2 regions of the Janthinobacterium sp. 78 genome follow, and region 1 is predicted to be linked to the other one. Evidence: predicted binding sites of a transcription regulator. Region 1 holds the regulator's gene; the other holds the start of a gene.

Region 1 (15,461 bases):
AGTTGCAGCATGACTGTCTCGTGCGGTGCGGCAGGCCTGTCATCATTGAGCGACGCCAGCACCTTTGCGCGAAACCAGTGCTCATAGGTTTCGGCAGCTTCCGTTGTCGCAAATTCGGACGGGGTCGAGGATGGGGTGGCGTTCATGATGGTCTGATTATACGGCAGTCCGACAAAGTTGTATTGCAGGTGATAAGGCGTTTGATTTGTGTCAGGGGTGGGGGCATCCCGTGCAAGTGATGCTGCTGAAAACAAAAAAGCCAACCGCGAACGGTTGGCTTCTTCATAGTATTTGGTAGGCCGTGCGGGATTCGAACCTGCGACCAACGGATTAAAAGTCCGCTGCTCTACCAGCTGAGCTAACGACCCAAAAACTTTTTACAACAACTTCGGTAACACTGTGCTGTAAAAAAATGCTTGCTGGTACAACTCGCAAGCAGATCAGTACTGCGTATTCGTGGTAGGCCGTGCGGGATTCGAACCTGCGACCAACGGATTAAAAGTCCGCTGCTCTACCAGCTGAGCTAACGACCCGAAGAAGGAAGATTATAGGGGGTGCCCGGGATTCTGTCAAACCTAACGGGCAACTTTTTCCCCCGTTTTACTTTTTGCCGCCCCGTTCCTTGGCCGCTTGTGCCGCGCTGGAGTCCGGGTAGCGCGAGATCAGGGCGTTCAGGGTCTTGGTCGCGTTCGGCTTGTCTTTCAGCTCCGTGTAGCAGCTGGCGATGTTGAGCATGGCGTCGGGCGCTTTCGGGCTGTCCGGATAGTGTTTCAGCACTGCCTGCTGGGCCGTGATGGCGCTCTTGCAGTCGCGCTGGGCGTAATAGGCGTTGCCCAGCCAGTATTGCGCGTTGGCCGCGTAGGCCGATTCCGGATAGCGTTTCACGAAGGCGTCCAGGGCCGTGACGGCGCCCTTGTAGTCGCCGGACTTGAACAGGCCGAATGCGGACTCGTACGCGCTTTGCTCGGAGACGCCCACGGCCGCTTCCTGGCCATCGATGGTGACCTGGCGCGGCTCGAGCTTGCGCAGGCGCGCGTCGATGTCGGTGTAGAAATCCTTCTGGCGTTTTTGTACATTCGTCAGGTCGTTGCCCAGCACTTCGATCTGGCCGCGCAGGCGGGCGATCTCTTGCATGGTCTGGTCGTGCTGGTTGAGCAGGCTCAAGGTGCTGGTCTTGTCCGCCTTGGTGTCGATGCGGCTGTTCAGGTCGCGTGCCATGGCGTCCACCTTGGCGCGCAGCTCCAGGATGGCCTTGCGCGCTTCGTCGTCGTCGAACAGGGCGGCGTTGGCGTGCAGGGGCAGGTAGGCAAACGCGGCCATCAAGGCGGCGGCGACGCCGGCTTTCGAGAATGTCATCATGGGTCGGGCTTTCAAAGGTTACGCAAAACATGCAAACGGGGCGCCGGGCGGTGAATCACCGCGCTGCGCCCCATTATTATGCCTATGACTGGCCAGTTAGGTAAGCGTCAATGCTGCGGCGCTCACCCGTGAACATCAATAAACGATGTCAGCGCGGCGGTTTTCTGCCCATGCTGCTTCGTTGCTGCCTTGAGCTTTAGGCTTTTCTTTGCCCAGCGACACGGCTTCCATTTGGCCTTCTGGCACGCCCAGGGCGGCCATCGATTTGCGCACGGCTTCAGCACGTTTCTGGCCCAGGGCCAGGTTGTACTCAGCGCCACCGCGTTCATCGGTGTTACCTTGGATCAGGATCTTGCGGCTAGGCGTTTTCACCAGGTAGCCAGCGTGGTTTTGCACAACTGCGGTGTCTGCTTCGCGTACGACGTATTTGTCGAAGTCGAAGTAGATGCTGCGGTTAGCCAGCACGCCTTTTGGATCGTCCAGTGGATCGACCGATGCGGTCGTTACTGGCTGAACTTGACGGGTGTCAACTGGAGCGACGACTTTTTCAGGAGCGCGCTCAACCACTGGGGTTTCTGCGACTTTGACTGGGGTGCTGCAGGCGGACAGCAGGGCTGCGGTAGCGGCGATGAAAGCCAAGCTTTTAAAGTTACTCATTTTTATTCTCCGGGTCATGGTTAAAGGTGAAACTGTACAGCATTTACTTCATAAAAGGACCCCAGGTGGGCTCCTTGATATTGCCAGCTTGCGTAGTCAAACGCTGTTTGACGCGGCCATCCACCGATACCACTGCCAGCGACTTGCGTCGTCCGGATTCGGTCGCGTACATGATATATTTCCCGTTGGGCGAAAAGCTCGGTGATTCGTCGTTGGCGGTGTCCGACAGGCGCAGTTCCTGGCCACTAGCCAGGTCGAGCGCGTAGAGCTGGAAATTGCCGTCGCGACGGGAAATATAAGCGAGAGTCTTCCCGTCGGACGAAATCCGCGGGCTGATGTTGTAGGAGCCGCCAAACGTCACGCGCTTGGCGTCGCCACCGCCAACCGACATGCGGTAGATCTGTGGTCCGCCGCTGCGATCGCTGGTGAAGTAAATGCTTTGGCCATCGGCCGAGAATTGGGGTTCCGTATCGATGCCGCTGCTGCTGCTGACGCGGCGCAAGCCGCTGCCATCGGCATTGACGGTATAGACCTGGGTATGGCCATCGCGCGACAGGGCCACGGCCAGGCGCGAACCGTCCGGGCTCCAGCTGGGCGCCGAATTGCTGCCTTTTTCATTCGACACGATGGTGCGCTGGCGCGTCACCAGGTTTTGCACGTAAACGATGGGTTTTTTCTTTTCAAACGAGACATACGCCACCTTGGTACCATCCGGCGACCACGACGGCGAAATGATCGGCTCGTTCGAGCGCAGGGCGACCTGGATGCCTTCGCCATCGGCGTCGGCGATTTCCAGGCGGTATTCGCGGCCCGATTGCGTGACGTAAGCGATGCGCGTGGCAAACGCGCCTTTGACACCCGTCAGTTTCTCATAGATGTCATCGGCGATTTTGTGCGCCAGCAGGCGGTTGAACTGCGGCGCGGCAGCATTGTTCATGCTGGAAATCTGCGCGCCCTTGATGGTGTCGAACAGCTTGTAGCGCACGTCCAGGCGTCCATCGGCCATGCTTTGCACGCTGCCAGCCGCCAGTGCGTCGGCGCCGCGCGACTTCCATTGGTCGTAGCTGACGGGCGCCGTTTCCGATACGGGCGCATCGGCGTCGATCAGCTTGAACACGCCGCTGCGCGCCAGGTCGGCCTTGATGATGCCGGACAGCGATTGCGGCGCCGCCGATTCATTGACGAAGCTGGCGACAGCCACCGGGATCTGGTTGCTGCCGATCCCTGTAATCTCCACGCGCAGCTGCGCCTGGGCGCCGGAGGCTCCCAGCATCAGGCCGGCACAGAGCACGACATAGCTCATTTTTTTCATGATCATCATTTAGGCAAATCCTTCATCTCGAATATGAGTTCAATCTCGCGTTCCACGGTGCCGTCTTTTTTCTTCGGCAGTGGCGACGATTTATTAATGGCGTTTTCCACCGAGCTGTCATACGCCGGCAGACCGCTGCTTTTAATCTTTCGGACCGAAATAATTTCCCCAGTTGGCAGTTGCTCGATCTTGAACACGGCGCGCGGGTTGCCCGGCACGTCCGTGCTACCGCTGTACGCGATATTGCTCTTGATCTTGCTCGTCAGGGCAGCGACATAGCCGCTGTCCTTGCGTGGCGCGGTCGCTTTCGCGGCCGTGCCCGTTGTGCCATTGCCTGCCTGCGCCATCATCCGTTTCATGGCATCGGAACGCACTTTCTCGGCGGCGGCATTTTCTGCTGCCGCTTTTTTCGCCTTGGCGGCTTTTTCGGCCGCGGCTTTTTTATCGGCCAGTTCTTTCTCGGCTTTTTCTTCCGCCGCTTTTTCTTTGGCTTCCTTGGCTTTCTCCAGCTTGTCGGCTTTTTCTTTTTCCAGCTTGTCAGCCTTGTCTTTTTCTTTCTGCTTCTGTTTTTCCAGTTCGCGCTTTTCTTCTTCGCGTTCCTTCAATTCCTGCTTGCGGCGTTCTTCCGCTGCCGCTTTCTCTTTTTCTTCTTTCAGCTTGGCCTTCTTGCGTTCCAGGGCGATCTCCGCCTCGCGCAGGTCAACCTTCGGCTCGGGCGCTGCCACCGGCGGCGGTGGCGGCGGGGCCGGCTGCTCCACTTGCGGTTGCGGCGGCGGCGCCGGTGTCGGCTCCGGTTCCGTCGCCACCTCGGGCGGCGGCGCGGCCGTCTGCACTTTCAGGTCCCACACTTCCGCTTCGACGGCGACAGGTTCCGTATTTTGCCAGTGTACGCCCACCCACAGGAAAAACAGCAGGCCAAGGTGCATCGCCAGCGCCAGGCCCAGCGAGGGCCAGCGGCTGCGTTCGCGCGGCACGCTGTAAGGCTTGCCGAGTACATGGTCGATTTGTTTGGTCTGCAAAGTCTAGTCTATCTAAAAACGGTCAAGTCTGGAAACAGGGTAATGCGCTTACTTGGTGGCCAGGCCGACTCTGGTAATGCCCATCTTTTTCGCTTCCGAAATGAGCTGGATCACATCGTCGTACTTGCTTTCCTTGTCGCCCGCGATCATCACGGGATAGTCGGGATTGCTCTCGTGCAAGCCGCGCAGCTTGCGCAGCAGGGCGTCGCGGTTCGGTTCCGTTTCCGGCGACAACTGTTCCTTGCCGATGACGCCGATCGACAGCGAACCATTCGGTTTCAGCACGATCTGAATATAGTCATCGGGCGGTTTCGCCGAGCGTTCCGCGTTGGGCAGGTTCACCACGCTGGGATTGTTCGACGATGGCATCACCATGAAAATGATCAGCAGCACCAGCATCACGTCGATATACGGCACGACGTTGATTTCGGACTTGAACTTGCGGCCACGGCCACCGCGCATGCCGCCGCTATTGAATGAGGAACCCATGGACCTTGCTCCCTTTTAGCGCGACTGGCGCTGCAAGATGTTGGAGAATTCCTCGACGAAGCTCTCGAAGCGGATCGCCAGGCGGTCGATGTCATGCGAAAAGCGGTTGTAGGCGACGACGGCGGGAATGGCCGCGAACAGGCCGATGGCGGTGGCGATGAGCGCTTCGGCAATGCCGGGCGCGACGGCGGCCAGGGTGGCTTGCTGCACGTTGGCCAGGCCGCGGAAGGCGTTCATGATGCCCCAGACGGTACCGAGCAAGCCGATGTAGGGCGAGACGGAGCCGACGGAGGCGAGGAAGGCCAGGTGCGATTCGAGTACGTCCATTTCACGCTGGAAGGCCGCGCGCATGGCGCGGCGTGCGCCGTCGAGCACGGCGCCCACGTCCAGCGCTTCGCGCGAACCGTAGGATGCCTTGCCCTTGATGAATTCGCCCATGCCGGCATCGAAGATGCGGGCCAGCGCGCCGCTCTGGTCGCGGTTGCCGCTGGCGCTTTGATGCAGCGCATGCAGGTTGCCGCCGGCCCAGAAGCTGCGTTCAAATTCGATGGTTTGCTTGCGCGCCTGGCGCACGGCAAACATCTTGCGGAAAATGTAAGTCCAGCTGGTCAGGGAAATCAGCAGCAGCAGGGCCATGATCAGTTGCACGATCAAATGGGCATTGGAGATGAGCGCGAGGAAAGAAAGATCTTGTGTAACGTTCATTGGCTGGCAGTCTGTTGGGTGAATTGTCCGGGGGGTGGCGGTAGGGCTCAGGCAGCGCGCATGCGGGCCGCCACTGCATCAGGCACGGCGCGCGGGCGCAATGCCGAGTCGACGCAGCCGATCTTGACGCGGGCCGTGTTCAGCAGGCGGTCGCCGCACCAGGCTTGTTGCAGGAAAACGATGGAGGCGCGCCCCATTTTTTCTATGCTTAAGGTTAATCTTACCGTGTCATCGAGCCTGGCTGGCGCATGATAGTCGGCGTTGACGCTTTTGACAACGAACATCGCGTCGTGTTGTTCCAGCAATTCCTGCTGGCCCACGTCGATGGCGCGCAGCCATTCGGTACGCGCGCGTTCGAAGAATTTCAGGTAATTTGCGTAATAGACGATGCCGCCGGCGTCGGTGTCTTCATAGTAGACACGTACGTTCCAGGTAAAGACTGAAGGCATGTTTATTGCGCCAGTAGTGAGATTGAGCAACATTTTACGCGATTTTTCTTCTTGTGACTGTGGGCGCTTGCTGGAAAGCCATGCAAAAGCTGCATATAAGTTGCACCGCAGCATTGTAAATCCGGGGGGCGCAATGGCAAGCTTCGTAACATACGCTTACATGCCGCAGCCAGGTTTACGTTCAGCTTAAGAGCCGCAGCCATGCTGCGGGGCGGCCTGTGGCCATGCCCGGGCTGCGATGGCGCGCCGCGATTATAGCCGCACGGTTGCATTCCTTGCTCAATTTGGGCACTTAACTTACAATTTGATTTCCATTACGTCTCACGTGACTGGCGAAAAGTCGGGCGATCTCCCTGGATGGCGATCGGCAAACCGGCGAAAGGTGGGCACCCACCGGGAAACGTGAGATTTTTCATCAGCCGTTCGCCTGGGTAGCCACTATGGAAAAGCACGAAGAGGCTGCCTGTCCAATGTTGTTATTCACTTAACGCCGGCTCCCCTCATTCGATCCAACCTGCCAGTACAAGCACCCTCATACTTGGAGTTTTTACATGTTTGCAAAAGATCACACCCTCGCCAACGTCGATCCTGAATTGTTCGCCGTCATTCAAAAAGAGAACACGCGCCAGCACGACCACATCGAACTGATCGCGTCGGAGAACTACACCTCGCCAGCCGTAATGGAAGCGCAAGGCTCGCAGCTGACGAATAAATATGCCGAAGGTTATCCAGGCAAACGTTACTACGGTGGCTGCGAATACGTCGATGTGGCCGAGCAACTGGCCATCGACCGCGTGAAACAGCTGTTCGGCGCCGAATGCGCGAACGTGCAGCCGAACTCCGGCTCGCAGGCGAACCAGGGCGTGTTCTTTGCCATGCTGAAACCAGGCGACCTGATCATGGGTATGTCGCTGGCCGAAGGCGGCCACCTGACCCACGGCATGCCGCTGAACATGTCCGGCAAATGGTTCGACGTCGTGTCGTATGGCTTGACGGCGGAAGAAGACATCGATTACGAGGCAATGGAACGCCTGGCCCGCGAACGCAAGCCAAAGCTGATCATCGCCGGCGCGTCGGCGTTCTCGAAAAAGATCGACTTCGAACGCTTCGGCAAGATCGCCAAGGAAGTGGGCGCCTACTTCATGGTCGACATGGCTCACTACGCCGGCCTGATCGCCGCCGGCCTGTACCCGAACCCGGTGCCGTTCGCCGACTTCGTCACCTCGACCACGCACAAATCGTTGCGCGGCCCCCGTGGCGGCATCATCCTGATGAAGGCCGAACACGAAAAAGCCATCAACTCGGCCATCTTCCCCGGTATCCAGGGCGGCCCGCTGATGCACGTGATCGCCGGCAAGGCCGTCGCCTTCAAGGAAGCGCTGAGCCCGGAATTCGTCGAATACCAGAAGCAAGTGGTCAAGAACGCCGACGTGCTGGCGAAAACCCTGATCAAGCGCGGCTTGCGCATCGTTTCCGGCGGCACCGAATCGCACGTCATGCTGGTCGACCTGCGCGCCAAGAACCTGACGGGCAAGGAAGCCGAAGCCATCCTCGGTTCCGCGCACATCACCTGCAACAAGAACGGCATCCCGAACGACCCGCAAAAACCTTTCGTCACCTCGGGCATCCGCCTGGGCAGCCCGGCGATGACGACGCGCGGTTTCAAGGAAGCGCAAGCGGAAGAAGTGGGCAACCTGATCGCCGACGTGCTGGACAATCCGCATGACGCCGCCACCATCGAGCGCGTGAAAGCGGCCGTGAAAGTGCTGGCCGACGCGCATCCTGTGTACGCATAATTATTTGTCCAGAATGTGTCATACAGAGTAAGATTCTGTATGACACATTCCTTCGTGCCCAAGGGCGCCCGGAGTGATTCGGGCGCCCTTTGTACAAGGGCGGCGATTTCCCGTAATTATTACTATAAAGTTGTAGCCAGCCCATGAAATGTCCATTTTGCCAGCACGGCGACACCCAGGTTCTCGATACGCGCGTATCGGAGGAAGGGGATGCCATTCGGCGCCGCCGCCGCTGCGGCAAATGCGACAAGCGTTTTACCACCTACGAGCGCATTGAACTTATCATGCCGGCCGTCGTCAAAAAGAATGGCAGCCGGACGGAGTTCGCTGCGGATAAGTTGCGCGGCAGTTTGATGCTGGCCTTGCGCAAGCGTCCCGTCGCGGCCGCCTCCGTGGATACGGCCATCGCCTCCATCCAGGAAAAATTGCTGACCAGCGGCTTGCGCGAAGTCGATTCCGGCTATATCGGCGAGCTCGTCATGCAAGAACTCAAGCGCCTCGACAAGATCGCCTACATCCGCTTCGCCTCCGTCTACAAGAATTTCGAAGACCTGGCCGAGTTCCAGGATGCGATCGCCGAAGTGGGCCAGGCGCGCAGCAAGCCCTGACGCTCACCTATTGAAAACTTGAAAACGGGGCCGGTTCTGCGCCCCGTGTGCACCACGCCAACGTTCGCCTGGCAAGCGGTCTGATCAATCCCTACGCTGTTCTTCTCACCTTATCGCCGTGCTGTTTGCGCCAGCGCAGACCCGTTTTTTTGCGCGCGCCTATCGTGTAGCTGGGCCGCCTGTTCTTGCGACTCTGTCTGCGGAAGGGAGTAGCGTATGCGCAATGGCGGTCGCACCATGTTTCCTGCGGGTGGCAGCAGCCTTGTCGAGGTGCTGGTGTCGCTGCTGCTGTTGGCGCTGGGCTTGCTGGGCGCCAGCATCCTGCAACTGCATTCCCTGCGCGCGCGCCACGAGTCGGCGCTATTGTCGGCAGGCGTGCAACTGGCCGCCGGCATGGCCGAGCGCATGCGCGCGAACAGCGTACTCATGAATGGCCCCGATACGGGCAATCCCTACCTGAACGTGGCCTACGCGGCGGCGGACGACGCGGAAGCCGGCGGTGGCGCGCCCGACTGCCTCGGTGCTGCCGCCTGCAGCGCGGCCGAACTGGCGCAATTCGATATCGCCGAATGGAAGCAGCAACTGCATGCGGCCTTGCCCGGCGCGCGCCTGCATATCTGCCGCGACGCGCCTGCATGGGATGCCGCCGCCCAGGGCTTGCCGTGGGCGTGCAACGGCGGCAAGGGCGCGCCCATCGTCATCAAGCTGGGCTGGCGCGGCCGACAGCCCGATGGCTCGCCGGCCTTGAATGCGGCAGGCGAGTCGCTGCCCAGGCTGGCATTCCAGCTGGGAGGCGGCGCATGAACACGGTCTTGCGCTGGCATCGCGGCATGAGCCTCGTCGAATTGCTGGTGGCCCTGTCGCTGGGCGCGCTGCTGATGCTGGCGGCCAGTAGCGTGCTGCTGGCGGCCAGCGGCAGTTATGGCGACCAGTCCGCCAGCGCGCGCCTGGATGATAACGGCCGCTATGCGCTCGACACCATCGCCCGCGCCGTGCGCCAGACGGCCTATGTCAATTGGGACAGTAGCGCCGCGCCCGTCGCCCATGCCGCGCACGACAGCGCGAATATCGCCGGGCTCGACGCGCACAGCCTGGGCAAGAACAGCGAGGGCATCAGCGGCGCGCTGCCCGGCGCCCTGCATGGCAGCGACGTGCTGGCCCTGCGCTATTACGGTGCCGGCAAGGAAGAGGGCGGCGACGGTTCCGTGCTCAACTGCGCCGGCTTCGGCGTGGGCGCCGCGCAAACGCAGGCGCAGCGGGGCTGGAGCATTTTCTATGTGGCCCAGGGCGCCGATGGCGAAGGCGAACTGCGCTGCAAATACCGCGGCGCGAACGGCTGGGGTGCGGACGCCATCATCCGCGGCGTCGACGGTTTCCAGGTGCTGTATGGCCTCGACACGGATACGCCACCCGACGGCGTGGCGAACCGCTATGTCAACGCCAGCGCGCTCGACGCCTATGATGTGGCGCTGGTGCTGGTGGGTGCGGATGCGGCCGCGCGCCAGCGCGATTTGCACCGCCGCACGCACTGGAAGCGCGTGGCCGGCGTGCGCGTGGCGCTGCTGTTGCATGGCGAAGCGGGCCAGGCGGACAAGATGGCGGACCTGGGGCCGGCGCAGTTCGACCTGTTCGGCCAGGCGTATGCCGAGGCGCACGGCGCTGGCGACACGGGCGTGCGCATCGCGCGCACGGCCTTGCCCATAGCAACGCGCTCGCGGCTGCGACAACTGGTGCAGACAAGCATCATGCTGCGCAACGGGCCGGCCTAGGCGGGCGGCGCGATGGCTGGCGCGGGCGGGCGCTGTTGCGAACCTTGGTGCGCAGCTCGGGTACGTCACGGTGGCGCCACCCTCGTGTATGTGCTGTGCCTGCTAGTGATCATCTTGCTGCTGGGCATATCGGCGGCGCAGATGGCCTTGCAGGGCGAAAAGGCAGCACGCGGCGAGCGCGATCGGCAGATCGCGTTTCAGGCGGCGGAGGAGGCATTGGTGGATGCGCAAAACGATATCGAAGGCTTGCCCGGTGCGCCGGGGCGTAGCAGCCTCTTCGCACCAGGCAGCGCGGCCGGGTTCGCGGACGGCTGTGGCGAGGCAGGCGCACTGGGCCTGTGCCTGCCCGCAGCCCCGGAGGCGCCGGCACTCTGGCTAAGTACGGACCTCGATGGCGCCGAAGGGAGCAGCCGCACGGTGCCATATGGCCAGTTCACGGGCGCCGTCATGCAGACGGGGCAGGGTTTCCTGCCGTCGCGCCGGCCCCGCTACCTGATCGAGCTGCTGCCGTTTCATCCGCCCGGCGCGCAGGCGGCGGCAGTGGCTGGCGGCCTGGCCACGGAAAGCTATGTGTACCGCATCACGGCCATCGGTTTTGGCGCGCAGGAAAGCACGCAAGTCGTGCTGCAAAGCTACTATCGCAAAGAGGCGGCGGGAGCGGGGCCATGAGGGCTTGCTCATTCGCTTTGTGGTCCGTCTGCCTGACGCTGCTGGCTTGCCTGGCTTGTAGTGCCGTCGCGGCCCAGCCGACGGTGGCGCTGGCGCGGGCCGATGCGGGCTTGCACGGCGCCAGGGTGCCGCCGAATCTGCTGCTCAACCTGTCCCTCACGCATGCGGCAGCCGCTGCCGCACATGGCGGCGACTATGCGCCGCAGCGCGAGTACCTGGGGTACTTCCATGCGCGCATGTGCTACAGCTATCCGTACCGCAGCAAGGATGGCGTCATGCAGCCCGATTTGCGCGTGGCGACCGCTTATTTCTCCGTGTTGAAACGGGCCGATGCGCTGCACGGCTGCGGCGGCGATAGTTTCAGTGGCAACTTTCTGAACTGGGCCAGCGCCAGCATGCTCGATATCGTCCGCTATGCGCTGACGGGCGGCGACCGGGTCATCGACGAAGTGAGCAAGACGGTGCTGCAGCGTGCCTGGCTGCCCGATGCCGACAGCCCCATCGACTTCTTTGCCCACCCTGTCTTTTTCCCGCGCAAGGTCTTGCAGGCTGGCGTGGCGGCGGCGACGCCGTTTGCGCTGGCGCAACTGGCTATCGTTTCCTGCCGCAACCGCCTGCTGTTCGGCGACGCCAGCTTGCCCCCGGGCGGCAGTTGCAACGCGCCCGGCACTGCCGCCACGCACGGTGTGTTCCTCGCCCGCGTGCGCGTCTGCGACACGCAAGAAGGGCCGCTGCGCGACGATTTATGCCTGGCATATGGCAAGCACTACAAGCCGGTGGGCGCCGTGCAGCGCCATGGCGGCAGGGTGCGCGTGGGCGTGTTTGGCCACTTGAACGGCGTGAGCGCCAGCGCCGGCACCGTGTATGGCGGCGTGCTGCGCGCGCCGCTGGCCCATGTGGGACGGCAGCGCTGGGCGGCGCCCGACTATATGCCGCAAGACAATGCCGACGCCGAATGGAATCGAGCCACTGGCGTCTATAGCTCTCAAGCTGCGGGCTCTGGCGGCGGGGTGACCGCTTACATCAATGGCCTGGGCCGCAGCAACGCCGGACATCCCGGTGCATACGCAGGGGCGGCGCCATTGGCCGAATTGCTGTACGAATCGCTGCGCTACCTGCAGGGAAGGCAGGCGAGCGCCCCGGTGCCGCCTGCCACGGCCCCGCCCGCCATCGACGATGGCTTGCCGGTCGTGACCGCATGGAGCGACCCGCAAACGGCCAGTTGCCAGCGCCACAGCATCGTCAGCCTCGGCGATGCGGGCATGGTGCTCGACCGCTACGTGCCCGGCAATGTCCCACTAACTCCCGCATCCAACGGCGACCTTGTCCGCGCCGCCGATGGTTTTGCGTCGCCGCCATTTGATGCGATGGCCTGGACGCACGCGGTGGGCAGCCTGGAAAGCAGCGGCGCGCAGGGCAATCCCGCGCCATGGCCGGAACTGGCGGCACTGGAACTGCTGGCCGACGGGACGGGCGGCGCCAGCTACCATGCGGCAGGGCTGGCCTACTGGTCGCATGTGCAGCCACTGCGTCCTGGCGGCAAGAACGACGGCGTCGCAAAGGTCGAGCACTATGCGGGCGACTTGCGCCAGGGCGACCCGGCTGCCTCTCCTGCCACTAGGCCCTTGCTGCTGGCGGCCAAATATGGCGGTTTTATCGATGCGAACGGCGACGCCAACCCCTTCAAAAGCGCAACGGGCAGCGCGTTCGATGAATGGAGCGTGGATGGCCGCTGGCCCGCTCATTACTTGCCCGGCAGCGACCCGGCTGCCCTGATCGCGGGACTGCGCGCAGCCTTTGCTGCCGCCGACAAGGCTACCTTGCCGGCGGCGCTTGCCGGGCCGGCCCTGATGGCGCTGGCCAGCGGCACGGAAGAGGCATACTGGTTCCAGACGCAGCTGCGCCTGGCCGATGGCAGCATGAGTTTGTCGCGCACCGCGTTTGCCGTGGGCGCCGATGGCGCACTGCTTCCCGGCAAGCCATGGTGGCGCGCCGGCGGGCTGGACAAGGTGGCACCTGATGGAACGCCCGCGTCCTTGCGTCCCGTCTACACGCTCGACGCGAAGGGCGCCCTGATGCCGCTGGCCTGGACGCGGCTCGATGCGGAGCAGCGCAGTGCCTTCGACGGCGGCGATGGACAAGGGGAGGTGCGCCTGGCGTACCTGCTGGGCCAGCGCACGCACGAGGTGGGCCAGCCGGGCGGCTTCCTGCGGCGCAGGTCAGGCAGCCTGGGGGCGGCACCCTACGGCAATCTGCTGTACGTGGGCGCGCCCGGGCTGGGCATGCCAGGTGCCGGCTATGGCTTGCACCGCCAGGCGCTGCTGCAGCGGCGCAGAATGTTGTATGTGGGCGCCAACGATGGCTTGCTGCATGCCTTTGATGCGCGCACGGGCAGCGAAGTGTTTGCCTATCTGCCGCAGGCGCTGCTGCACGCGGCGGCAGCCGCTGCGAGCACTCACTACAGTCCGGGTCCGCTGCTCGATGGCGCGGCAGCTACGGCGGAAGTGCTGGCGTCGGGACACTGGAAGACGGTGCTGGCGGCGGGCATGGGCGGCGGGGCACAAGGCGTGTTTGCGCTCGACATCACCGACCCGGCGCGCTTCGCGCAAGACGGAGCGTTGTGGGAATTCACGGACAGCGACGACAAGCTGATGGGCAACGTGCGCGCCCCGCCATCCTTTGCGCGCATCAACATGGGCGGCAAGGAGGGCGCTGTGGTCTACCGCGATTTTGCCATCGTTGCCAGCGGCTACAACAACCATGCTGACGACGGCAAAGATACGACGGCGCCCGCAGCGGCCGCCGCCATTTTTCTGCTGGCGCTGGACAAGGCGCCTGGCACACCCTGGCTGTTGGGAAGTAATTACTTCCGGCTCAAGGTGCCCGTGGCCAGCGGTGGCGATGGCCATGAAACTGATGAGGACGCCGATGCCGCCCTCCACGCGCTGGGGCCGCCCGCCGTGGTGCCGGGCGGCGATGGCGCACTGGCGTATCTGTATGCGGGCGATTTGCAGGGCAATATCTGGCGTCTCGGCATGGCCGGCGGGCCGCCGTGGAAGGAGGGCCAGGGGCGCAAGCTGGTCTTTGTCGCGCGCGACGCGCAGGGGCGGCGCCAGCCCGTGACGCAGCAACCGAGCGTGGCGTACGCGCCCGGTGGCGGCTATGTGCTGCTGTTCGGCACGGGCAAGCTGGTCGAAACGGCCGATACCTGGCCTGCCGCCTTTCTGTCCCAGTCGTTTTATGCCGTGCACGATGATTTGCGGGAAACATCCCCCACGCGCAGCCGGGCCGACCTGGAGCCGCGCAGCTTGGGCGAGGCGGTGGGCGGCGTGCGCGTCGACGGCGCGGAGCTGCGCTATACGGGCAGCGAGGCCATGCGCGGCTGGTACCTCGATTTTCTCCATACGGCGCAGACGGGCGAACGCAGCATCAATAGTCCCGTGCTGGCCGCCGGCAAGGTGCTGTTCAATACCGTCCTTCCCGGGCGCGATCCCTGCAGCAAGCCGGCCACGCGCCTGTACGTGCTTGATGTGCTGAGCGGCTTTGCCGCCGATGGTGCCGGCGTCGTGCAGGCGGGCGCGCAGACGGGGCGCTTGTTCGATGGCCTGGCGCGCGCGCCGCCGCTGACGCTGGAGTTGAACAGCACGGTGGGCGCCGCGACGGCGGCAGGGCGGGCCGAGGGGCGCAAGGAATTGGCCGTGCTGCAACCTGGCTTGCCCGGTGCGGCCAGCGGGACGGTGCTCAAGGTCGTCAGCGCGCCGCTGCCAGCGCGGCGCCTGAGCTGGCGCGAAGTGGCGAACTGGCGCGAATTGCACGAGGCGGCCAAGAAAAAGTAGGGCCAGCAAGGGGGGGGCATCGGCTGGCGTTTTTTGGAAAGGAGGGTTCGCATGGGGACGTTGGCAAGGCGGCACTGGCCCGCTGCACACGATGGCGCGCCGGCAGCTGCCTTGGGCTTCAGCCTGATCGAACTGCTGTCCGTGCTGGCGATCATGAGCCTGCTGCTGGCGCTGGCCGTACCCGCTTATCACGGCCATGTCGTGCGCGCCAAGCGGGTGCAGGGACAGGCGACCTTGCTGCGGCTGATGCAGCAGCAGGAACGTTATTATTCGCAAAACAATCATTACCTGGCTTTTTCCTCGGCCTCGCCGGCACCGCAGGTGCAAGCGTTTCCGTGGTGGTCCGGCGAAGGGCCGGCTGCCAGCGCGGCTGCCAGCGCGTATGAAATCGAGGCGCTGGCCTGTTCCGGCTCGACGATAGGGCAATGTGTGCTGTTGCGGGCCATGCCGGGCACGTCCAAGGTCGATGCGCAATTCCAGGATGCCGATTGTGGTGTCCTGTCCTTGAGCAGCACGGGCCAGCGCGGCAGCAGCGGCCCCGCCAGCCGTTGCTGGCCCTAAGTCATGAGCACGCGCAAGCACCCGCGCCGGACAGGGCACACCTTGCTCGAATTGCTGGCCGTGCTGGCAATCGCCGCGCTGCTGACGGCCGCCGCCATGCCCAGCCTGCAGCAGTTGCTGGCGCGCCAGCAGGTGCGCGCGGCGGCCACGGACTTGTTCTCGGCCATCGAATTGACGCGGGCGCAGGCGATGGCGCGGGGACAGCGCGTGCTGCTGATGCCGGCCGGGCCTG
Region 2 (15,461 bases), 480 kb from region 1:
GACCAAATTGCGCGATTCGGCCGGGCAGGATGTGGAGGGCGGCTGCGGGCAGCTGCGCGCGCGTGAGGCCAAGGGCAAGAAAGTGATCGAGATACACGCAGCGTAAAACCGGGGTCAGCGGCGTAGGCGTAGGTCGGATTAGCGGGAACCGCGTAATCCGACATTGCGAGGCCAACAATGGTGTCGGATTACGCTCCGCTAATCCGACCTATTCTGCTCACACTCCGCCCAGCAAATCGTTTTCATTCAATATCGCAAACGCGATCTCGGGATGCGCGGCCAGGCAGCGCCGCACGGCGGCCGGAATGGCGGCGCGCGTCTTGCGGCACAGGCCCGGTTGCTCCAGCAGGCGGATCTGGAAGCCGCGCACGGTGCGCACTTCGCCGCCGCCCGGCGCGATCTGCAATTGCACGCCCAGGTTGCTCTTCAACAGCAGTTGCAGCTTCTGCAACTGCGCATACGTGGCGATGCCCTCGATGTGCGCCAGCAAACGCTTTTCTTCCGTCAGGTTCAGGCGCAGGATGGACAGATCCGCCTGCGCATCGTCGAGCAGGCGCTCGCGTTCGCAGTCGCACAGCTGCGGCGGACACTCCTTGCGGACTTCAAAATCGACGATGCGCATGCTGGTGTTCCAGTGACGTTCCAATGGCGATGCCGGCTGAATCCAGTATCGTCCGCCAACAGGCGCCTGTCAATCAGCGCGGACTGACGATCAGGCGCCAGCGGATGGCACCTTGCTCGCTGCTGTGCTGATGGTGGTTTTGCGGTGGCATGATGTGGCCTTCCGTCGACACGATCTCGTGCGCGCAGCCGTCGCAGCGGTAGATGCCCGAGTACGGCACGGCTTCGCCGGGCGAGGTCAGTTCATCGAAACGCGGGTGCATGGAGCGGGCCACGTAGCTGGGGTTTTTGTAGTCGGCCATGGAATCGTCGGTAAGTGGAAAATGTCCCCATTCTGGCACACAATCGTGTGCGGCCTTGACCGCGTGTCTTGGTGCGCGCGCGGCCCTGTGTTGTAATGTTGCTCATCCCATTTGAACACGCAAGGCCATGAGAACCCGCATCAAGATCTGCTGCATCGCTTCCATCGACGAAGCACAACTGGCGATTGCCGCCGGCGCCGACGCGCTGGGCCTGGTGGCGGCCATGCCGTCCGGCCCCGGTCCGATTCCCGACGCGTGCATCGCGCAGATCGCCGCCTGGACGCCACCACCCGTGGCCACGTTTCTGCTGACGTCCGAGACGACGGCGCAAGCCATCGCCGAACACGTGCGCGCCACGCAGCCATCGACCGTGCAGATCGTCGGGCATATCGACCCGCGTGAAGTCGAGGAGCTGGCGCGCCTGCTGCCGCATGTGCGGCGCGTACAGGTGATCCATGTGGAAGGGCCCGAGGCTTTGGCGCTGATTCCCGCCTACGCGCCCCATGTGCATGCCTTCCTGCTTGACTCCGGCCGCCCTGGCGCGGCGGTGCCGGAACTGGGCGGCACGGGCCGCACGCACGACTGGTCCATCAGTGCGCGCTTCGTGCGCGCCAGTCCCCGTCCCGTCTTCCTCGCCGGCGGCCTCGATGCCAACAACGTGATGGAGGCGCTGCGCCAGGTGCGGCCCTACGGCATCGACCTGTGCTCGCGCGTGCGCACCGATGGCAAGCTCGATGTCATGAAGCTGGCCCTGCTGATGGCGGCCGTGCGCGACGTGGATGCGGCGCTGTATGCGGAAGGTTAATCCGTTATTGCCAATGCGTTCATTTCGCGCACGAACGCTTCCGTAAACGCGGCCACCATGCCGCCCGCCGCGCGCGGCGAGATCAGGCCCACGACGGAGTGCGACTCCTCGTCGGGCAGCGCGATAAAACGCACGCCGGGTGGCGCCACCAGGCGCATGCTGTCGGGGACGATGGCGATGCCCATGTTGGCCTCGATCAGGTGCAGCTGCGAGGTCTTGCGCGACAGGGCGCGCGCCGCCTTCGGAAAGAAACCCTGCGCCAGGCACAGGCCCGCCACCAGGTAACTGAGGCCCCCGCGGTCCTTGTGCGGGATCGAGACGAACGCCTCGTCGCGCAGGGCGGCAATCGTCGTGCGCTGCAGCGCGGCCAGCGGCGACATCGCTGACACGGCCACCACCAGCTTTTCCGCAAACAGTTCGCGCACGACGATATTGGCGTGCTTGCGCAGGGTGGGCAGGCGCACCAGGCCCAGGTCGGCACGGCCTTCTTCGATGTCAGCCGCCTGGTTTTCCGACGAGCCTTTCGACACGTCCAGCGTCACACCGGGAAACTGCGCCAGCAGGCGGTTCAGCACGGCGCCGATGGCGGGCGTGAGGGTGACGGAGCTTGAATGCAGCAGGCGGATGATGCCTTGCGCGCCTTGCCCCACGTGGCGCGTCTGGCGCACGGTTTCATCGATGTCTTCGAGGATGCGCTTTGCCCGTTCATAAAATACCTGTCCGGCGGGCGTGAGTTCGATATGGCGCGCGTCGCGCGTCAGCAGCAGTGCTTGCACCTCGCTTTCCAGCTCCTTGATCTGCCGGCTCAGGGCCGACTGCGCAATGTACAGCTTTTCCGCCGCACGCGAGTAGCTGCCTGCATCGACGACTTCGACAAAATAGCGGAACTGTCTGATGGAAATCAATCGTATGCCTTTTCGAGATCGGAGACTGCCGGATTTGATATTGGCCCGGCCCCGTCGTTCGCGTTACAGTGGCCTGGTCTGCTGTCACTGCAAAGGAAAGACCATGCTGGAATTGATCGGGGTGCTGGGACTGCTCGTCAGTATTATCGCAAAACTGATTTTCGTCCAGATCGGTGGGGCGGCTGACGGTAAAGAGGATTGATAGCGAATCAACCCAACGGCAAAAAGGCCGGGGTCGGACCCTCAGGGTCCGACCCCAGTTTCCGTCTTTGGGGTTGCCAGCATCGCGACAAATCCGTCCTGCAAGGCGATGTGCTGTACATTGCAATTCAATGCCACCCCATCCCACTCCGTCAACTGCCTGCCCACGCACTTGAGCGCCGCCTCGCGCGCCGTCCACGCCTGCGCCAACCGCAGCGGGCGCTGTGCATCGGGGCAGGCGGCCAGTTCCTCGGCCACCTGCGGCCCCAGGTAGTCGCGCGCCAGACTGAACCAATCGGGAATGTCCTGCACCCGCATGACGTCGATGCCGACAGCGCCATGCAGATGGATGGCGGCCAGCGACATGCCGTCATCATGGGTCAATGACAAACCTGCCGCGCGGCCGGCCAGCAGCAAACGGGGAGGAGCACCCGGCATCGACTCCAGCGAAATCGATTCAATATCCATCTTCAGCCACTGCGCCGCCGCTGCCCGCACGGCGGCGCGGATGCGCAAGCGGGCCTCCCAGCGCGGCAGGACGGCGGCGATGCCGATCACCAGCACGCCGTCGCCCGACCAGAGCACGGTGGCATCCATCAGTTGCGATCAGCTACGCAAAGGTGCCGCCGGGCAGCCCGCCCAGTTGCTGCCGGCGGGGATATGTTCGCCCTTCATCACCAGGGTCAACGGCCCCAGGCGCGCATTGTCGCCCACCTTGGCGCTGTACAGCACCGAGCTGCGCGGACCCATGTAGACGCGCTGGCCGATGTCCACGTGGTCGATCTTCATCACGCGGTCTTCGAACAAATGCGTCTGCGGGCAGGTCAGCGCATTCAATTCGCTGTAGTCGCCAATATGCACGCAGTCGAATTCCGTGATGTCCGTCGTGTCCATGTAGACGCCGCGGCCGATCTTGCAGCCAAACAGGCGGAAAGCCAGCGGCAGCCACGGCGTGCCGCGCAGGTAGCGCATGAAGTTGGGCACGGCGATGCCTTCGTACAGGTTGGTGACACCTTCCGAAATCCACACGAACGGTGTCCACATGGGGGCCGCGTGCTTGCGGTAGCGTCCCAGCAGCAGCCACTTGAACAGCACCACCACTAAAAAGTTGCCGATGCCGTAGGCGATGCCGGCAATCGCCAGGTCGCCCACCACTTCGCCCCAGCGCCCGGCGCCCGCGATCGGCATCACGTCCAGCACCAGGGTGTAGCCGACGGCGATCACCACCGCGTGCGGCGCGACGATGCGGAACGCTTCGATCAAGCTGCGGCCCAGGCGGCGCAACAGCGATGGCTTGAAGGTCAGGTGCTCGGCAAAGCCGCTGACCTGTTCGCGCGCGGGCAAATGCATCGGGGGAGAACCGAGCCAGGTATCGCCGCTGTGCATCTGCGCATTGCGCGGCGCATGCGTGTGCACGCCGATCAGCACGTGCTCGGGCAGCACGGTGCCGTCCGGGATATAACTGCCGTTGCCGACAAAGCTGCGGTGCGAGATGACGGTGGGGCGCATGGTCATCCAGCCGCCGTCGATCTGCTCGTCGCCCAGCATGACGGCGTCGGCGATGAAGGTGTCGTCGCCCAGGGTCAGCATGTCGGGCACCACGCCGAGCGCCGTGGAAATCTCGGCGCCCTTGCCGACCTTGGCGCCCAGCAGGCGGTACCAGTACGGCGCGTACACGGTGGCGTAGATGCCGTGCAGGACGTTCAGGCTCGATTCCTGGATATGGCTGACCAGCCACTTGGCGCAATAGATATTGCTGTGCACGGGCGAGCTGCCCGGCTTCAGGCGGGGCAGCGCGCCCCAGCGGATGGCGGCCGACAGCAGGGCCGTCAGCACGATCAGCACGGCGCTGGCGGGGAAGGCCAGCAGGAAGTAGCGGGCCAGCTGGGTCGTCACGTCGCGGCCCTGCAGCCACGGCATCATTTCGCGCTCGTCGAACCAGTCGATCAGCACGAAGCTTGGGAAGACGGGCATGAAGAACAGCACGGCGATGAGGACCATGCCGAAGCAGAAGAACAGGGTTTCGCCCGTCAGGCGCAGGCGCGAGACGGCGGGGCGCGGCGGCTGGCTGGCCCGGTCGTAGGGGCCGATGTCGCGCGCGGGCGAACCGGTCCAGACCCTGCCCGCCGGCACGCTCACGCCATCGGCCAGCGCGGACTGTCCCTCCAGGTGGCCGAAGGCGCCCACCTTGGTATTGCCCTCCATGATGGCGTAAGAGCTGATGCAGGCATCGTCGCCGATGCTGATCTGGCCCAGCAGCAAACGGCCCCGTTCGACGCGGGCGTTTTCAAAGTTGACGGCATTGCCCACGCTGACGTTGTCGCCGATGGACAGCAGGTCGGGCGCACGCAGGGTCATCGAGCCGATGACCACTTCCTTGCCGACTTTCGCGCCCAGCGCGCGCAGCCACCAGCTGTTCAGCGACGAGCCGCTGAGCAGATACGTGGGCGCCGATTCGACCAGGCGGTCGGCCAGCCACCAGCGGTAGTAGGTGACGCCCCACAGTGGATAGCTGCCCGGCTTCAAACGCCCGGCAATCAGCCACTTGCCGGCAATCGCGATGGCAAATTCGGCCAGGGTGGCGAGCAAGAACACGCCGATCGAGGCGGCGATGGCGCGCGGCACGGTGTCTCCCGTGTCGCCCGTGAAGAAGTGATAGGTAAAGAAGGGCGCCATCCACTGCGCCATGCGCAGGGTGACGAGGCCCGGCACGGCCGCCGCCTGCGCCGCGCCGCACAGCCAGCGCTTCATGGCCGATGGCGGTGTCCAATCCGCTTCCGGCGTGGCCAGCGCGGGCGCTTCGTTCAGCACGGCGGCGATCTTGCCGATCTGGCGATTGTGATAAATGTCGCGCACCGTCATGTGGGCGTAGGCAGGATTGGCGCGCAGGGCGGACGCCAGGCGGGCGGCCAGGAAGGAATGGCCACCGAGGTCGCTGAAGAAGTCAAACTGGCGCCGTATCGGCTGGCCCGGGAACAGTGTCGCCAGCGCCGCGAACAGGGCCGCTTCGGCCGGCGTTTCCGGCACGTCCGATTCACCCGCCTCGCCGGCCGGCGGCGTCGAGAGTGGCATGGCCTTCAGCGCTTTTCTGTCGATCTTGCCGGAGGTCAGGCGCGGCATCAGCGGCAGCAATTCGAAGCGGCCCGGCACCATGTAGGGGGGCAGATGCAGGTTCAAGGTTGCGCGCAGGGTTTTCGCCGTCAGGGCCTCGTCGGGGGCATCGTCGCTGCCGACGATGTAGGCCACCAGCTGGTCGATGCCATCGTCCTTGCGCAGCAACACGGCCACGGTGCCCACGCCCGCCTGCTGCGCCAGCACGGCTTCGATCTCGCCCAGCTCCACGCGAAAGCCGCGAATTTTCACCTGGTCGTCGGCGCGGCCCAGGCACAGCACCTGGCCATCAAGATCGATGCGCGCCAGGTCGCCCGTGCGGTACAGGCGTGCGTCGTCTGGCCCCGTGCTCCAGGGATTGGGCAGGAATTTTTCCACGGTCAGGTCGGGCCGGCCCAGGTAGCCTTCCGCCAGGCCGGGGCCGATGATGCACAGCTCCCCCGTTTCGCCGCGCGCCAGCAAAACCAGGGGACGGTTTTCACCCGGCTCGGCCACCTGCAGCACCAGCAAGCCATAGTTGGGCAGCGGCGTGCCGATGGTGACGGGTTCACCGGGCCGCAGGCGCGCCAGGCTGCACGAGACGGTCGCTTCCGTGGGGCCATAGGTGTTGAACATGGCGCGGCCCGGGCGCGACCAGCGCTCAACGAGGGACTCCGGGCACATCTCGCCGCCCAGGTTGATCAGGCGCAGACTCGGTACTTCCTCCGCAAACAGGGCCAGCAAGGTCGGCACGGCGTGCAGCACGGTGACATGGTTGGTTGCCAGCGCGCGCGGCAAGGCTTCCGGGTCGCCGGAGATTTCCTTCGGTCCCAGCCACAGGGTGGCGCCCACGAGGTAGGCGATCCAGATTTCTTCGAACGACATGTCGAAGGCGACGGAAAAGCCCTGGTAGACGGTGTCGGACTGCGCCACTTCCAGCACGGCGTTTTCGCTGCGCAGGAAGTGGCAGATGCTGCGCTGATTGATCAATATGCCCTTGGGTTTGCCCGTGGAACCCGAGGTGTAGATCACATACGCCGGGTGTTCGGGCAGGACGGTGGCGCGCGCGGGCAGCAGTTCGCCCGGTGCGGCGGGGGCCAGCAGGCTTTCCGCCGTCCACACGGGGCGCACGATGCCAGCATCAAACAGGCGCGGCGCAAACTGCGCGCAGCTGACGACGCCAAAGCCGTTGGCGTCATCGAGGCATACCTGCAGGCGTTCCACTGGCGTGTCTTCATCGACGGGCAGCCAGGCGGCGCCCGCCTTGGCGATGGCAGCCTGCATCAACAGCAGAGGGGCGCCGCGCGGCAGCCACAGGCCCACGATGTCGCCGGGCTTGACGCCGGCCGCCACCAGGCGCGACGCGGCCAGGCCAGCCTGCGCATCGAGTTCCGCATACGTGATGCGGTGCGCGCCGTCGATCAGGGCGATTTGTCCGGGACAGCGGCGGGCCGTCGCCTCCAGCAGGTCGGCCAGCACTTCCTCGCGCAGCAGATCCGGTCGCGGCGGGCCGTACAGGATGTCGGCGTGGGTGGAAGGGGTGCCTGGGCTGACTGCGGTGAAATCGTTCATGGATGACGCTTATCTGTAATGCGGTGTGAGGAATCTGACGGGCTGCGCATGCTGCGTGGCACAGTCGATACCTTACAGCACGCCAGACATTTCAGCGTTGCAGAACGGGGAATTTTGTAGAGCTTTCGGCAATTATGTGGCGGCGGGATCAACTGCCATGATTACGGAATGTAAATCGCGGAAACATGGCGCCGATTTGCGCCACCGTGCTCGCCGCTGGATAGCCGTGCAGGGGGCGGCCGGCCAGCGCCGCGTCCGCGCAGCCTTCGGCGCGGAACTGCTGCAGCACGTAGTTGTCGACGCCTTTCGCGGCCAGGGTGGTGGCCAGGGCCAGCAACTGATCGTCCGGCAGCAAGTCCGGATGGGTGGTGGTGCGGCATTCGTAGGCGACGCCGCTGGCGAGGATGGCGTCCAGGCAGGCGCGCGCGGGGTCGCCGCTGCCGGCCACGCGGGTCACATGACGATAGTGGGCAAACGGCGCCTTGATGTCGAAGCCCACCCAATCGACCAGGGGCAGCACTTCCTGCAGGCGCTGCGGATAGATGCAAGCCGTGTGCAGGCCGATGCCGAACCCCAGTTCCCTGACGTCGAGCATGGCGCGCGCCAGCGCCGGGTCCATGCACGCCTCGCCGCCGCTGAAGACGACGGCGTCGACCAGGCCCACGCGGCGGCGCAGCCAGGTCAGTACATCCTGCCAGGGCATGGTGCCCTGCGGCGTGCGCGTCTGCAGGTGCGGATTGTGGCAATAGCCGCAACGCCAGGGGCAGCCCTGCACGAAGACCACGGCGGCCAGCTTGCCCGGGTAGTCGGTGGCGGAAAAGGGCGTCAGGCCGCCCACTTTCAACTCAGCCACGGCAGGCGGGCTGGCCAACCCGGGCGCTCGCTTCCGTAAAGTACTGGCGCTCGTGGAATTCGCCCTGCTTGCCGATGTTGAACGAGGCGACGGGGCGGTGGTAGCCCATCACGCGGGTCCAGATTTCGCAGCGCTGGCGTTCGCTGTCGAGCAGGGTGATGGCGGGAGTGAAGTCGGGACGTGCGTTCATGGCGTTTCCTCAAGTGATGGAACAGGGTGGGCTTGCTTGCGGGCGATCAGTTCCGCGTCGCAGGTGGGGCAGAATTCATGTTTGCCGGCCAGGTAGCCGTGGCGCGGGCAGATGGAAAACGTGGGGGTGACGGTGATGTAGGGCAGCGAAAAGCGGCTCAGGGCGCGTTTGACCAATTCGCGGCAGGCATTCGCATCCGACAGCGCTTCCGTCATGTACAGATGCAGCACCGTGCCGCCCGTGTACTTGCGCTGCAGCGCGTCCTGCAATTCCAGCGCCTCGAACGGATCGTCCGTATGGCCCACGGGCAGTTGCGACGAGTTCGTGTAATACGGGTTGTCGCTGGTTCCCGCCTGCAGGATGGCGGGATAGCGCTTGCGGTCTTCGCGGGCAAAGCGGTACGTCGTGCCTTCGGCCGGCGTCGCTTCCAGGTTGTACATGTGCCCCGTCTCTTCCTGGAATGCCACCATGCGTGCGCGCACGTGGTCGAGCAGGCGTATCGCCAGCGCATGACCCTCGGCGGACGTGATGTCGTAAGCGTCGCCGCTGAAATTGCGGATCATCTCGTTGATGCCGTTCACGCCCAGTGTGGAAAAGTGGTTGCGCAGGGTGCCCAGGTAGCGCTTCGTGTAGGGGAACAAGCCTTGCTGCATCAGTTCTTCGATGGTGCGGCGCTTGATTTCCAGGCTGACTTTGCCCAGTTCCAGCAGGCGGTCCAGGTCGGCCATCAGTGCCGCTTCGTCGCCGCGCCACAAGTGGCCCAGGCGCGCGCAGTTGATGGTCACCACGCCCAGGGAGCCCGTCTGCTCGGCGGAACCGAACAGGCCATTACCCCGTTTCAGCAGTTCGCGCAAGTCCAGCTGCAAGCGGCAGCACATGGAGCGGATCATGTTCGGCTTGAGTTCCGAATTGATGAAATTCTGGAAGTAGGGCAGGCCGTAGCGGGCCGTCATTTCAAACAGGCGTTCCGCGTTGTCGCTATGCCAGTCGAAATCCTCGGTGATGTTGTAGGTGGGGATGGGAAAGGTGAAGACGCGGCCCTTGGCGTCGCCCGCCATCATGATCTCGATGTAGGCGCGGTTGATCATGTCCATCTCCGCCTGCAGCTCGCCATAGCAGAAGTCCATCTCCTGGCCGGCGATGACGGGAATCTGCTCGCGCAGATCGTCCGGGCAGACCCAGTCGAACGTGAGGTTGGTAAACGGCGTTTGCGTACCCCAGCGCGATGGCACGTTGAGGTTGAAGATCAGCTCCTGCATGTACTGGCGCACGTCTTCGTAGCGCAGGCCGTCCTTGCGGATGTAGGGCGCCATGTAGGTGTCGAAGGAGCTGAACGCCTGCGCGCCGGCCCATTCGTTTTGCAGGGTGCCCAGGAAATTGACGATCTGGCCGATGGCGCTCGACATGTGTTTCGGCGGGCCCGATTCGATCTTGCCCGGCACGCCATTCAAGCCTTCATGCAGCAGGGTGCGCAGCGACCAGCCGGCGCAGTAGCCGGCCAGCATGTCGAGGTCGTGGATGTGCAGCGCCGCTTCGCGGTGCGCCGCGCCCACTTCCGGCGGATACACCTGGTCCAGCCAGTAGTTGGCGATGACCTTGCCCGACACATTCAGGATCAGGCCACCCAGTGAATAACCCTGGTTGGCGTTGGCATTGACGCGCCAGTCGCGCCGCTCCAGGTATTCATTGATGGACGCGGCGACATCGACCTGGCCGCGTGTGGGGGAAACTGCATTCGTCGTCATGAAACCTCCAATAAACACAACATGCGGTGTTTTTATGAAGGTTATCTACTAAATGTAGTGGCGTCAAAGGTAGCGTGCAAGCGATTCGCGTATCCTTGATCCAGGTGAAAAAACCACCTCAGCCGGTTTTGTTCCAGCGCGTTTCGCGCAGGATCAGCCAGCTCGCGCAAAAGAACGCGGCGCCGCAGGCGGCGATGCTGGCGACGGAAGCGGGCAGCACGTGGGCCCAGATTTCCAGCGGCGTATAGGTGCTCCAGCTGGCCACGCGCGCATCGAACGTGACGTAGTTCGCCAGCAGCCAGTAGATGGCCAGCAGGCCCGTGCAGATGGCGGCCTGGCGCAGCAGCGGCAGTTGGCGGCGCGCGAACACGGCCAGCAGGAATAGCAGCAGCACGCCCGGATAGGCGCCCAGCACTTCCGGCGACAGCACGGAGAGGGTCCCCGCGTCATAGCCATCGGCCGGCCTGGCCCACTGCACTTGCAGCGCGGTGAGGAACAGGGTCAGAAGGAAAATCAGCAGCGGTTTGCGGGTCATGGTGGGCAATCGAAGAGGGAGAAAAGGGGGGCATTTTACAGCCAGGTCAAGCAAGTTGAAGGTGCGCCAGCCATGCATGCATTCCTTCACCTGCGTCAAGGACTGGGCGGTATCGGCGGGGCTATAGTCTGCACCCTGAGCCGATACAGGACTGTGAACATCATGATGCTTGATTCAACCACCGCCACCCGCGTGGCCGGACCGCTGGAACTGGTCTGCCCCGCCGGCAGCCTGCCTGCCCTGAAAGCGGCCGTCGACAATGGCGCCGATACCGTGTACCTGGGCTTTCGCGACGCCACCAATGCGCGCAATTTCGCGGGCCTCAATTTTGACGAGAAGGCCATCGCCGAAGGCGTGCGCTACGCCCACCAGTACGGACGCAAGGTGCTGCTGGCGCTGAACACTTATCCGCAGCCGCACAACTGGGCCGTGTGGCGCAGCGCCATCGACCGCGCTGCAGCGGCCGGCATCGACGCCATGATCGTCGCCGATCCGGGCCTGATGGCGTATGCGGCCCAGCACCAGCCGCAGCTGCGCCTGCACCTGTCCGTGCAGGGCTCGGCCACCAACTACGAAGCCATCAATTTTTACCATGAACACTTCGGCATCGCCCGCGCCGTGCTGCCGCGCGTGCTGTCGATGGCGCAGGTGGAACAACTGATAGCCAAGACGGAGGTAGAGATCGAAGTGTTCGGTTTCGGCAGCCTGTGCGTGATGGTCGAAGGGCGCTGCGCGCTGTCGTCGTATGCGACGGGCGAGGCGCCGAACACGCACGGCGTGTGCTCGCCGGCCAAGGCCGTGCGCTGGCTGGAAACGCCGAATGGCCTGGAGTCGCGCCTGAACGGCGTGCTGATCGACCGCTACGCACCCGGTGAAAACGCCAGCTATCCGACCCTGTGCAAGGGCCGTTTCGAAGTCAATGACGAAGAGTATTACGCGATCGAGGAGCCGGCCAGCTTGAATACTCTGGCGCTGTTGCCGCAACTGATCGCCATGGGCGTGCGCGCGGTGAAGATCGAAGGGCGCCAGCGCAGCCCCGCCTACGTGGCGCAGGTCACGCGCGTGTGGCGCGAAGCGATCGACGCCTGCCGCGAAGGCAATCCGCGCTACGCCGTCAAGCCGGGCTGGATGGCGGCGATGGACAAGCTGGCCGAGGGTCAGCAGCACACACTCGGCGCCTATCATAGATCTTGGAAATAGAGGATGAACATGCTGAAGCTTTCTTTGGGCCCCTTGCTGTACTACTGGCCGCGCGCCACCGTCTTCGAGTTTTACCAGCAGATCGCCGGCAGCGCCGTCGAGATCGTGTATCTGGGCGAAACCGTGTGCTCGCGCCGGCATGAAGTGCGCCTGGCCGACTGGCTCGATATCGCCGACATGCTGGCCGCTGCCGGCAAGGAAGTGGTGCTGTCGACGCAGGCGCTGATCGAGGCGGGCGCCGAACTGGCGACCTTGCGCCGCATCACGGGCAATGGCCGCTATACGGTCGAAGCCAACGACATGGGCGCCGTGCACTGCATGGAAAAGGGCGCGCCTTTCGTCGCCGGTCCCCATCTGAACCTGTTCAATGGCCCCAGCCTGCAACTGCTGGCGCGCCTGGGCGCGCGGCGCTGGGTGATGCCGCTGGAAATGGGGCAGACGGCGCTGGCCGAGATGCAGCGCCAGAAACCGGAAGGGCTGGAGACGGAAGTGTTCGCCTACGGCCGCATGCCGCTGGCGTTTTCCGCGCGCTGCTTCACGGCGCGCAACCGCAACCTGCCGAAAGACGATTGCGGCTACAGCTGTCTGGAAGAGCCGGACGGCCTGCTGCTGCGCACGCGCGACGAAGTGCCCTTCCTCGTCCTGAATGGCACGCAGACGCAGTCGGCCCTCGTCTACAACCTGGTGCGCGAACTCGACGCCATGCGCGACATGGGCGTGGCGGTGGCGCGCATCAGCCCGCAGGCCATGCATACGGAACAAGTCATCGCCATTTTCGACCGCGCCCGCCGCGGCCAGGTCAGCGGCGTGGGCGCCCAGGCCCAGCTGGCGGCCTGCCAGCCGGCCGGCGCTTGCGACGGCTACTGGCACGGCCAGCCCGGCATGGAACAGCACGCCGCTCATTGAACGCATCGAAAGGAAGCACCATGCAAGATCAACTGGAAAGATTGCCCATCCCGGCCAAGCCCGCCATGAGCAAGCCCGCCATGTCGTACCGGCTGCCCGAACCGCTGGCCGAATTGCTGTCCAAGCTGCCGCCGTATCCCGCCTCCTGGCTGTTCGTGCAAGGCTTGAACCGCCTGCTGGCGCCGCAATTGCCCGACGATGTGCGGCGCAGCCTGGAGGGGCGCAGCCTGCGCCTGCGCCTGGTCGACGCGGGCATCGCCTTCGATTTCGAGTGGCAGGGCACGGTGTTCGTGGCCGAGCGCTATGTGGACGTGCCGGACCTGTGCATCGCCGCCAGCGTGCATGACCTGATGCTGCTGGCGCGGCGCCAGGAAGATCCTGACACACTGTTCTTCAGCCGTCGTTTGAGCCTGGAAGGCGATACGGAGCTGGGTCTGCTGTTCAAGAATACGCTCGACGCCATCGAGCTGCCGCCGTTCGATTTACAGGCGCTGGGACCGCGCCGCGTGCTGGCGCATCTGCGCGACCGGGGCGCGCGGGAAGGCTGAGCGGAGCAGGGGGAGCGGAGAATTGCCGCAGCCGGCGTTCAATGGCGGCAGTGACCGCAGGCGCCGCTGCAGGATGGCAGTTGTTCCTCATCGGAGGCCTCGCCCATGAAGCCGGCGTCGTTGACGGCGGCCAGCAGGCGCTCCTGCGTGGCCAGCCGTTCGTCAAATTGCACCGTGGCGCCGTGGCGCGCCAGCGAGACGCACACGGTGGCCACGCCCGTGACGGCCTCGAGCGCGCCCGTCAGCCTGTCGGCGCAGCCTTCGTGATCCATCCCGATAATATTCAAGCGTGCTGTCTGCATGGGTTCCTCTTGTTTTTCAGATAAAAAAACAGCGTAGGCGAGCGGTGCGCATGCCGTCCAGAGCAGCACGCAAGATTTATTTTCTATTTGCGGTTTTATTGATCTGGATTAATTCCAGCCGCTCCTGGTCAGTCTGAAACTGCTGTCGCGTGATACACAGTTGCCCTGTTCCAGTCGACAAGCGTGCTCTGCTGAATAATAGTGTCGTTTTAATAATGTTCTTGATGAAGGTACTGGACAGGAGGGGCCGTGCGGCGGCGCCTCCTGCTCCTGCTTGCCGGCCAGTGCCATGTGACGGCCTTCTTGCTTCTTTGTCGGCAAGTGCCTATCCCGACTTTCTGTGCTGGAGCTGCTCAATCCCAACCTGCCGGAAGAGACGCCACTGGCGCGCAAGGCACTTTGGTATCGTCCAAATCATTACTAGTGGTTTTGTTGATCGGTGTCAAACCATCGCTTCAATCGTGCGCAGGATGTTTGATGAAACGCAAGGCGAGTTCAACAGAACACCTGTTGACACTTGTAAAATTTTCACCGAACATGATTCCTCGTAACAACATTTCCCCGGCACGGGCCTTCAGGGCCGGTGCTGCGTGGGCTCCTGTACGCCCGTTCATCCGCCAGCGCCTGCCAGCCCGAGAACGGGTAACCAACCGTCACTTTTCGAAGGTTCGTCCATGCTCGATTCGATCGCGTCGGTATTGCACCAGGTGCCGGAATTGGCCTTGTTCCTGTCCCTGGCCCTGGGCTATGCGGTAGGGCAGATACGCTTCGGTCCCATCCAGCTGGGCGGCGTGTGCGGCACCCTGATCGCCGCGCTGCTGATCGGCCAGCTGGGCATCACGCTGGACGCCAGCGTCAAGAATGTCTTCTTCATGCTGTTCATCTTTGCCCTCGGCTATGCGGGCGGTCCCCAGTTCTTTGCCAACCTGAATGCCAAGGGCTTGCGCTTGGGAATACTCTGCCTGATCGAAGTGGTGGTGGTACTGGCGCTGGTGCTGCTGGCCACGCGTTTCCTCGGCCTGGACCAGGGCACGGCGGCCGGCATGATGGCGGGCGCGGCGACGGAATCGGCCGTCGTCGGTACGGCCACGGATGCCATCTCGAAGCTGGCGCTGCCGGCGGCGCGCATCGCCGAGCTGCAGGCCAACGTGGTCACCGCGTATTCCATCACCTATATTTTCGGCCTGATCGCCATCGTCATCGTCACCAGCCAGATTTTCCCGCTGTTGCTGCGCGTCAACCTGCGCGAGGAAGCGGACAAGCTGTGGGAAAAGATGGGCGGCGCGCAGACCGATGGCGACGGCGCGCAGGCCACGCCGGACATGGTGGGCCGCGCCTACCGCATCAGCCGTGGCGCGGGACGCCGTCTCGATGCCTTGCAGCATATTTTTGCGGGCCGCGCCAGCATCACGCGCGTGCGCCGGCACGGCAAGGTGCTGGACCTGGAACCGGCACTGCGCCTGCGCGCCAATGACGAAGTGCTGGTGATCGGCCACCGTCCCGCGCTGGTGGCGGCCGAAGCCATCCTGGGCGAGGAATTTGCCGACACGACGGGCTTGAACATGGCCGTCTCGGCCGTCGAAGTGGTGCTGCAGCAGGCGGCCCTCGTGGGCCAGCCCTTGCGCCAGCTGGCCTTGCCTTCCGGCGTGCACGTGGCGGCCGTCGTGCGTGGCGAGCACAGCATGC

Evidence for each region. The regulator NrdR, encoded in region 1, represses ribonucleotide reductase genes. The targets are predictions, from matches to a motif close to CACNANATNTNGTG.
Region 2: a site for NrdR is predicted at 10,331-10,344, ahead of C8C92_RS11405 (ribonucleoside triphosphate reductase). Genes of this name have one in related genera too.

The regions. Positions count from the first base shown of each region.
Region 1 covers NZ_QENT01000001.1:2,058,747-2,074,207, forward strand. Annotated here, with positions in the region: gene C8C92_RS27430 (stability determinant) at 1-146, opposite strand, end outside; tRNA gene C8C92_RS09190 (tRNA-Lys) at 293-368, opposite strand; tRNA gene C8C92_RS09195 (tRNA-Lys) at 458-533, opposite strand; gene ybgF (tol-pal system protein YbgF) at 601-1,359, opposite strand; gene pal (peptidoglycan-associated lipoprotein Pal) at 1,495-2,016, opposite strand; gene tolB (Tol-Pal system beta propeller repeat protein TolB) at 2,060-3,337, opposite strand; gene tolA (cell envelope integrity protein TolA) at 3,334-4,347, opposite strand; gene C8C92_RS09220 (ExbD/TolR family protein) at 4,396-4,836, opposite strand; gene tolQ (protein TolQ) at 4,852-5,541, opposite strand; gene ybgC (tol-pal system-associated acyl-CoA thioesterase) at 5,589-5,990, opposite strand; ZMP/ZTP riboswitch at 6,306-6,430, shown strand; gene glyA (serine hydroxymethyltransferase) at 6,542-7,786, shown strand; gene nrdR (transcriptional regulator NrdR) at 7,930-8,394, shown strand; gene pilV (type IV pilus modification protein PilV) at 8,611-9,198, shown strand; gene C8C92_RS09250 (PilW family protein) at 9,195-10,163, shown strand; gene C8C92_RS09255 (PilX N-terminal domain-containing pilus assembly protein) at 10,248-10,832, shown strand; gene C8C92_RS09260 (PilC/PilY family type IV pilus protein) at 10,829-14,668, shown strand; gene C8C92_RS09265 (type IV pilin protein) at 14,720-15,229, shown strand; gene C8C92_RS09270 (GspH/FimT family protein) at 15,233-15,461, shown strand, end outside.
Region 2 covers NZ_QENT01000001.1:2,538,332-2,553,792, forward strand. Annotated here, with positions in the region: gene C8C92_RS11360 (RNA methyltransferase) at 1-106, shown strand, start outside; gene C8C92_RS11365 (hypothetical protein) at 218-622, opposite strand; gene C8C92_RS11370 (hypothetical protein) at 696-923, opposite strand; gene C8C92_RS11375 (phosphoribosylanthranilate isomerase) at 1,051-1,728, shown strand; gene C8C92_RS11380 (LysR family transcriptional regulator) at 1,725-2,633, opposite strand; gene C8C92_RS11385 (4'-phosphopantetheinyl transferase superfamily protein) at 2,877-3,431, opposite strand; gene C8C92_RS11390 (Pls/PosA family non-ribosomal peptide synthetase) at 3,441-7,496, opposite strand; gene C8C92_RS11395 (anaerobic ribonucleoside-triphosphate reductase activating protein) at 7,645-8,349, opposite strand; gene nrdD (anaerobic ribonucleoside-triphosphate reductase) at 8,342-8,539, opposite strand; gene C8C92_RS11405 (ribonucleoside triphosphate reductase) at 8,536-10,284, opposite strand; gene C8C92_RS11410 (hypothetical protein) at 10,403-10,819, opposite strand; gene C8C92_RS11415 (peptidase U32 family protein) at 10,985-12,019, shown strand; gene C8C92_RS11420 (U32 family peptidase) at 12,029-12,925, shown strand; gene C8C92_RS11425 (SCP2 sterol-binding domain-containing protein) at 12,946-13,473, shown strand; gene C8C92_RS11430 (heavy-metal-associated domain-containing protein) at 13,512-13,775, opposite strand; gene aspT (aspartate-alanine antiporter) at 14,450-15,461, shown strand, end outside.